DNA from 2 places in the Amycolatopsis sp. NPDC006131 genome. Region 1 is predicted to be linked to the other one. Evidence: riboswitches for the same ligand, from Rfam matches in the RefSeq annotation. Region 1 holds a riboswitch; the other holds the start of a gene.
What was found. A riboswitch is a leader RNA that binds a small molecule or an ion and turns the genes downstream of it on or off. The one in region 1 is predicted to bind S-adenosylmethionine.
Positions count from the first base shown of each region.

Region 2: it holds a riboswitch for S-adenosylmethionine, as region 1 does, so the genes downstream of both, thrC (threonine synthase) here and ABZ215_RS35960 (aminotransferase class V-fold PLP-dependent enzyme) in region 1, are expected to answer to the same signal.

Region 1 is NZ_JBEXTX010000111.1:12,941-17,124, forward strand. It holds gene ABZ215_RS35955 (potassium/proton antiporter) at 163-1,641, shown strand; SAM riboswitch class IV at 1,688-1,802, shown strand; gene ABZ215_RS35960 (aminotransferase class V-fold PLP-dependent enzyme) at 1,838-3,160, shown strand; gene lspA (signal peptidase II) at 3,374-3,949, shown strand; gene ABZ215_RS35970 (RluA family pseudouridine synthase) at 3,946-4,184, shown strand, end outside.
Region 2 is NZ_JBEXTX010000100.1:14,641-18,824, reverse strand. It holds gene rpsT (30S ribosomal protein S20) at 1-196, shown strand, start outside; gene holA (DNA polymerase III subunit delta) at 689-1,669, opposite strand; SAM riboswitch class I at 1,806-1,938, shown strand; gene thrC (threonine synthase) at 1,952-3,217, shown strand; gene ABZ215_RS34515 (ComEC/Rec2 family competence protein) at 3,267-4,184, opposite strand, start outside.

The sequences.
Region 1 (4,184 bases):
GTCGTCATCGTGCGCCCACCTGCCGTCGAACGCACCCGTCGGCGATCTTGTTGCGGGACAAGAGAAAAGCGGCCCTGACATGCCGGAAGACCCCACCGGGGCGCGGTCCGGCTCCTCGGTTCCTTATCCTGAAGCCTGACAATCCGGGCAGGGGAGGTGCGGGTGGGCGAGCTGCCGGTCGTGCTGGGGCTGGGCTCGGCCGTCCTGCTCGCCGCCGTGCTCGCGGTCCGCTTCTCCACCCGCCTCGGCCTGCCGTCGCTGCTGCTCTACCTCGCGATCGGCGTGCTGCTCGGCGAAGCCGGGTTCGGCATCCAGTTCTCCGACCCGTTCCTCACCCAGGCGCTGGGCCTGGCCGCCCTCGTCATGATCCTCACCGAGGGCGGCCTGACCACCCGCTGGTCGGCGGTGAAACCCGCGCTGGGCCAGGGAGTGGCACTGTCCACAGTGGCGGTCGGGCTGAGCATCGCGATCACCGGCCCCGCCCTGCACTGGCTGCTCGGCCTGGACTGGCGGATGGCGCTGCTGTGGGGCGCGGTGCTGGCCTCCACCGACTCGGCCGCGGTGTTCTCCGTGCTGCGCGGCGTCGGCGTGCCCCGGCGGATCGTGGGGGCGCTGGAACTGGAGTCCGGCATCAACGACGCCCCCGCCTACATCGCGGTCGTCGTGCTGGCCGAGGGCACCCGGATCGACTGGTCGCTGCCGCTGCTGGTGGTCTACGAACTCGGCGCCGGCCTGGTGCTCGGGCTGCTGCTCGGGCTGGCCGGGGCGTGGGCGCTGCGCCGCGCCGCGCTGCCGGCCACCGGGCTCTATCCACTCGCGACGGTCGCGGTGTGCGTGGTGGCCTACTCGTCCGGGCAGCTGCTGCACGCCTCCGGCCTGCTCGCCACCTACGTCGCGGCGGTCGTGCTGGGCAATTCGCGGCTGCCGCACCGCTCGGACACGCTGTCCTTCGCCGAGGGGCTCGGCTGGCTCGCCCAGATCGGGTTGTTCGTGCTGCTGGGCCTGTTCGCCTCGCCCGAACGGCTGCTGGAGTCGATCGTGCCGGGCCTGATCGCGGCCGCGGTGGTGCTGGTGTTCGCGCGGCCGGTGTCGGTGCTGGTGTCACAGCTGCCGTTCAAGGTGCCGCTGCGCGAGCAGGTGTTCCTGTCCTGGGCGGGGTTGCGCGGCGCGGTGCCGATCGTGCTCGCGATGATCCCGCTCTCCCAGGAGATGCCCGGCGCGCAACGGCTCGTGGACGCGGTGTTCGTGCTGGTGATCGTGCTCACCCTGGTGCAGGGCCTCACGCTCGGCCCGCTCGCGCGGGTGCTGCGGCTGAAGGCGGACACCGAGCCGAAGGAGATCGAGGTCGACGCCGCGCCGCTGGACGAGCTGCAGGCCGAGCTGCTCCAGGTCAAGATCCAGCACGGCTCGCGCCTGCACGGCGTGTACCTGTCGGAGCTGCGGCTGCCCGCCGGGGCGTCGCTGAGCCTGATCGTCCGCGACGGCCGCAGCTTCACCCCGCAGCGCACCGACCGGCTGCAGCGCGGCGACCAGATCCTGATCGTCAGCACCGAGTCCGCGCGGGAGGCGGCGGAGCGGCGCATCCGCGCGGTGGACCGGGCCGGGCCGCTGGCGCGCTGGAAGGGCGAGTCCGGCAACTGAGACCCGCTGGCGCGCGGCGGGGGCGATCGGTTACTGTGTCCGCGTAGGTCACGAGTGCCAGCGCCAAGCCCCGGCTCGCTGGCCGGCAACCCTCCTTCCGCGGTGGGGTGCCCCGGGTGAGGACCTGGCTCGTCGCGAGGTGCGGCGGGCAAGCGCGGACCCCCTTGCGGGTCCCCGGACCCGAGGAGCCTTTCCGATGACTCTCGCTCTCGAACGCGTCACCACCCCCGCCGTCACCGCCGCCGCGGCCGTCCCGCTGGTCACCGGCGGGGAGCTGGACTACGCCAACCTCGACCACGCGGCCAGCGCCCCGTGCCTGGAGGCCGTGCGCCGCGCGGTGGACGAGTTCCTGCCGCACTACGCGAGCGTGCACCGCGGCGCCGGGTTCGCCTCGCAGGTGTCCACAAAGGTCTACGAGCGCACCCGCGACGTGCTGCGCCGGTTCGTCGGCGCCCGGCACTCGGACGCGGTCGTGTTCACCCGCAACACCACCGACGCGCTGAACCTGCTGGCCCGCAGCCTGCCGCGGCACACGTCGGTGGTGCTGTTCGACACCGAGCACCACGCCGCGCTGCTGCCCTGGCGCGGCCCGAACGTGCGCCGGATCCCGCTGCCGAACACGCGGCTGGCCGCGGTGTCCGCTGTGGACAGTGCGCTGGCGGAGTGCCCGGAGGGGCCGCGGCTGGTGGTCGTGACCGGCGCGTCGAACGTGACCGGCGAGCTGCTGCCGGTGGCCGAGATCGCGGCGGTGGCCCGGCGGCACGGCGCGCGCATCGCGCTGGACGGCGCCCAGCTCGCGCCGCACCGGCCGATCTCGGTGCGGGAGCTGGACGTGGACTACGTGGTGCTGTCCGGGCACAAGCTGTACGCGCCGTTCGGCGCGGGCGCGCTGATCGGGCGCGGCGACTGGCTGCGCGCGGCGGACCCGTACCTGGCCGGAGGCGGGGCGACGAAGTCCGTGCGCCGCGACGGCGACGGCCTCGGAGTGGCTTGGCAGAGCGGGGTGGAGCGGCACGAGGCCGGTTCGCCCAACACCGTGGGCGTGCACGCGCTGGGCGTGGCGTGCGAGCAGCTGGCGGCGTCGTGGGACGCGGTGGCCGCGCACGAGCGGGAGCTGCTGGAGCGGCTGACGCGCGGTCTCGCCGCGGTGCCGGGGCTGGCGGAGCTGCGCCTGTTCGACGGCGCGGCGGAGCGAGTCGGCACGGTGAGCTTCGTGCTCGACGGGTTCGAGCCGGGCTGGGTGGCGGCGGTCCTGTCGGCCGAGTACGGGATCGGCGTCCGCGACGGCGCGTTCTGCGCGCACATCGCGGTGCGGCGGCTGGTGGAGCGCAGCGGCGGGGAGGGGCAGCAGGCGCTGCGGGTGAGCCTCGGGCTGGGCACCACGACCGAGCACGTCGACCGGCTGGTGACCGCGCTGCGGCAGATCGTCGCGCGGGGCGCGCGGTGGACGTACGGCGTGGTCGACGGCCGGTGGGCGCCCTGCCCGGACCCGCGGCCGCTGCCGGACTTCCTGCGCTGAGCCGGCGCCGCGGCTGTTCCCCGGGTCCGGATGGTGACCCGGCTGCTGGGTGCGGTGGCTCGGCGCCCGGTTCGCCGGTTTCCGCCGGGCACCGTGTGCGGAACGGCGCCACTGCCGGGTTTCCCGTTGAGGGGGCACGTGCGCCCGGCAGCGCGCTGACCGGCTTTCCCGGCCTGCGCCGGGCCCGGCGCGGCAGCCGTGGACAATGGCGGGGTGAGCAGTGACCCCCAGCCCTCCCCGGAACCGGACACCGTGCCGGACGAGCAGCCGGCCACCCCGCCCAAGCGGCGCGCTCTGCTGCTGGCCGTGATCGCGATCGTGGTGTTCGCGGCGGACGTCGTGACCAAGTCGGTCGTCGTGGCGACCCTGGAGGGGCACCAGCCGGTCCGGGTCCTCGGCGGGCTCGTCTACCTGCAGCTGATCCGCAACCCCTTCGCGGCCTTCGGCATGGGCGTCACCGGCATGACCTGGGTGTTCGCGATCGTCGCGTTCGGGGTGGTGATCGCGCTCATCTGGTTCGCCAAGCGGCTGCGGTCGCCTGGCTGGGCGATCGGCCTCGGGCTTATCCTCGCCGGCGCGCTCGGCAACCTGGTCGACCGTGTCTTCCGCGCGCCCGGCGTGCTGCGCGGCCACGTCGTCGACTTCGTGTCGCTGTTCGCGCCCAACGGGGACGTGTGGCCGGTGTTCAACGTGGCCGACTCGGCGATCTGCGTCGGCGGCGTGCTGATCGTGCTGCTGTCCCTGCTCGGCCGCGAGTACGACGGCACCGTGAAGAGGGCCAAGCGTTGAGCGCCCGGATGCTGCCCGTCCCGGACGGGCTCGACGGCATGCGCGTCGACGCCGGGCTGGCGAAGCTGCTCGGTCTGTCCCGCACCGTCGTCGCGGAGCTGGCCGAGTCCGGCGACGTCCTGCTCGACGGCCGCCCGGCGGGCAAGTCCGACCGGCTCTCCGCCGGTGTGCTGCTCGAGGTGACCCTGCCCGACCCGGACAACCCGGTCGAGGTGGTCGCCGAACCGGTCGACGG
Region 2 (4,184 bases), on a different contig from region 1:
GTCGGTCAAGTCCTCGGTGAAGACCGCGATCCGCAAGTTCCGCGAGGCCGCCGAGGCGGGCGACAAGGCCAAGGCCGTCGAGCTGCAGCAGGCTGCCGCTCGCGCCCTGGACAAGGCCGCCAGCAAGGGCGTCATCCACGCGAACCAGGCCGCCAACAAGAAGTCGGCGATGGCCAAGCGCGTCAACCAGCTCTGAGCTTGATCTTCCGAGGGGCGGGCATCCAGCAGGGTGCCCGCCCTTCTGCTGTCCAGGGGTGCCGGGTTCGCGAGTGACGGGACTTCCCGCAGCGCCTGAGGCGGGATGATCGACAACCACCCCGATCGCAGGCGCCACCGTCCGGCGCCGCTGCCCGCCTCGGCTCCTGCGCTCGCGAGCACCGGCGACTTCCGCGACGCAGGCCCCCGGAAACCCCGCGAGGCGGGTCCGCCCCCAGCGACTCCCGCCGCAGGCGCCCCCGGAACCCGCCAGGCGGGTCTGCCCCCAGCGACTCCCGCCGGGCAGGCACCCCCGCAACCCGGCAGGCGGGCGGCATTGCGGCCGGCGTCCCGCCGGAGCCACCACCCTCCACCGCGCCCACTCAGGCGTTCTTTTGGGTTCGCTCGAACTCAGCGCGTGTCCCAGGTCCCACCCAGCCCCTCGCCCCAGATCTGCCACCAAGCTCAGCGCTCGTCGCAGGCAGCGCCAAGCTCAGCGCTTGTCGCGGGCGGCGGCGAGTTCCAGGACGGCCCGTTCGAGCGCGTAGGCCGGGTCCGCGGCCTGGCCCTTGACCTCGGCGTTCACCCGCGCCACCACGGCCATCGCGTCGGCCAGTCCGGCCTGCGTCCACCCGCGGGACTGCCCCTGCGCCTTCCGGATCTTCCACGGCGGCATGCCCAGCTCACCGGCCATCTGGTTCGGGTTGCCGCGGCCGGCCGCCGACACGCGGGCGATCGTGCGGACGGCGTCCGCGAGGGCGTCGGCGATCAGGACGTGCGCCACGCCGATCTGGAGTGCCCACCGCATCGCTTCGAGCGCCGCGCCGCGCTCGCCCGCAACGGCCTTCTCCGCGACCGCGAAGCCCGTCACGTCCGCGCGGCCCCGGTGGTAGCGGCGCACGGCTTCCTCGTCGACCCGGCCGCCCGAGTCCGCCACCAGCTGCGACGCCGCCGCGGCCAGCTCCCGCAGGTCGGATCCGACGGCGTCGATGAGCGCGGCCACCCCGGCCGGGTCGATCTTGCCGCCGGCCTGCCGCACCTCGTTGCGGACGAACGACTCCCGATCCGCCGGCCGGGTGATCTTCGGGCACTCGGTGACCTGGGCGCCGGCCTTGCGCAGCGCCGCGGGCAGCGACTTCGCCGCCTTGCTGCGGCCGCCGCCGGTGTGCACAACGACCAGGACGACGCCGTCGGCAGGCATCTTCGCGTAGGCGAGCACCGCGTCGGCCAGCTCCTGGCCGATGTCCTGCGCGCCTTCCAGCACGATGACGCGCCCCTCGCTGAACAGCGACGGGCTGACCAGCTCGGCCAGGCCGGGCGGCGTGAGATCGGACACCCGGACCTTCGTCAGCTCGGCCGTCGCGTCCTCTCGGCGTGCCTGTTCCAGGGCGGCGCGGACGGCGCGCTCGACGAGCAGCTCCTCTTCGCCGAGCACGAGCTGCAGGGGGGCGGAGGTGGTTGCCGGCGCGGTCACGGTTCAAATCCTCCCACGGACCACCGACAGCTCCGGAGCGTGATGAAACCCGCAGGGGCATGGCGTGCTCCGAGCGTGGTGCCGTATGTTGTCAACCAGGCATCGCGCGAGCGCGACAGCCACCACAACCGAATACCGCTCATCCAGAGGGGCAGAGGGAACGGCCCGACGAAGCCCCGGCAACCGGCGTCAGCCTGTCATCTCGATTCCGCGAGGTAGCTGACGATCACGGTGCCAATTCCGGCCCGCGTCAGCGGGGCAGATGAGGAAAGGAACCTCGCGATGACTGCAGCCCTCGATTCGACCACCACCCGTCGCACCGTCGACCTCGGTCCGGCCGTGGAACTGGTCTCCAAGGAAGAGGGCCACCGCCAGCCGCTCGCCCCGGAGTTCGTCTCCGCCGAGGACTTCTCGCCGCTGGAGGTCGCCTACGACTTCGGTCGCGTCCGCCGCGAGGACATCGAGGCGGGCCCGCGCAACATCTGGCGCTACAAGCGGCTGCTGCCGGTGCCCTCGAACGTCGAGGAGATCCCGAACACCGAGCCCGGCTGTACCAGGCTGGTGAAGGCCGACCGGCTCGCCAAGGCTCTCGGTGTGAAGAGCCTGTGGGTCAAGGACGACACCGGCAACCCCACCCACTCGTTCAAGGACCGCGTCGTCGCCGTCGCGCTGGCCGCGGCTCGCGAGTTCGGGTTCGACACCCTGGCCTGCCCCTCCACCGGCAACCTGGCCAACGCCGTCGCCGCAGCCGCGGCCCGCGCCGGCTGGCAGTCCGTGGTGCTGATCCCCTCCTCGCTCGAGCGCGCCAAGGTGCTGACCACCGCGGTCTACGACGGCAACCTGATCGCTGTCGACGGCAACTACGACGACGTCAACCGTCTTGCCACCGAGCTGGCCGCCGAGCACGAGAACTGGGCGTTCGTGAACGTCAACGTCCGCCCCTACTACTCCGAGGGCTCGAAGACGCTCGCCTACGAGGTCGCCGAGCAGCTCGGCTGGCGGATCCCCGAGCAGATCGTCGTGCCGATCGCCTCGGGCTCCCAGCTGACCAAGGTGGACAAGGGCTTCCGCGAGTTCGCCAAGCTCGGCCTGGTCGACGACACCCCGTACAAGGTGTTCGGCGCGCAGGCCGCCGGCTGCTCGCCGGTGTCCGCGGCGTTCCGCAACGGCCACGACGTGGTGCAGCCGGTCAAGCCGGACACCATCGCCCGCTCGCTCGCGATCGGCAACCCGGCCGACGGCCCCTACGTGCTCGACACGGTTCGCCGCACGGGCGGCGCGATCGAGGACGTGACCGACGAAGAGGTCGTCGAGGGCATCCGCCTGCTCGCCCGCACCGAGGGCATCTTCACCGAGACCGCCGGTGGTGTCACCGTCGCGACGGCGAAGAAGCTCATCGAGGCGGGCAAGATCGACCCGGACGCCGAGACCGTCCTGCTCATCACCGGTGACGGCCTGAAGACCCTGGACGCCATCGAGAACGAGGTCGGCCCGAAGGCGACGGTCCCGCCGTCGGCGGCGGCCGTGCACAAGGCCCTGGGCCTCTGACGGGTCCCGGGTCTCTGCCAGGCCCGGCGCCTCTGATCAAGATTCCACCTCACTTTCCCAGGCGAACGACCGCCGGTCCGGTCTGGTCGGGGATCACCGCGGTGTCGCCGTCGGTGTCCGTGCGGGCGATGAGCGCACCGTCCGCGGTCAGGGTGTCGAGCGTCGTCCGGTTCGGGTGGCCGTAACGGTTGCCCGAACCGACGCTCACCAGCGCCAGCCGCGCGGACACCGCGGCCAGGAACTGGGGCAGCGAGAACCTGCTGCCGTGGTGCGGCACCTTCAAGATCTCCGCGTGCAGATCCGTTCCCGCCGCCAGCAGGTCGGCCTGTGCGGCGAGTTCGACGTCACCGGTCAGCAGCACGCTGCCGGCCGGTGTGCGGGCTCGTAGCACCACCGAGCTGTTGTTGATCTGTGTGCCGTCGTCGTCCTCCCCTTCGGACACGTATCTGGGTCCCAGCACTTCGAGGCTCAGCGCCGGCCACTCGAGCCGCCGGCCCAGGTCCAGTTCGAGCAGCGGGACCCGGTGGCGGGTCGCGATCTGACCGGCCTGCCGCCACGCCCAGCCGGGCTGCCGCCCGGGCCCGACCGCGATCGCGCCCACCGAGCGTCCCTCGAACACCGAGTCGAGGCCGCCGACGTGGTCGGCGTGCAGGTGGCTCAGCACCACCAGCGGCACCCGCTCGATGCCCAGCCGGTCCAGACACCGGTCGGCCGGCCCCGGCTCGGGCCCGGCGTCCACCACCACCGCCCGTCCGGGCTCACCGGTGGCCAGCACGAGGCTGTCACCCTGACCGACGTCACAGGCGACCACCGCCCATCCCGGTGGCGGCCAGCCGGGCGCGATCACCTTGCCCGGGACGACGAGCAGCAGCCCCCCGGCCAGCACCAGCGCTAGCAGCACCCTGAGTCGCCGACGGCGCAGTGCCAGAACCACGGCGACGACGACCACCAGCGCGAGAAACCCGCC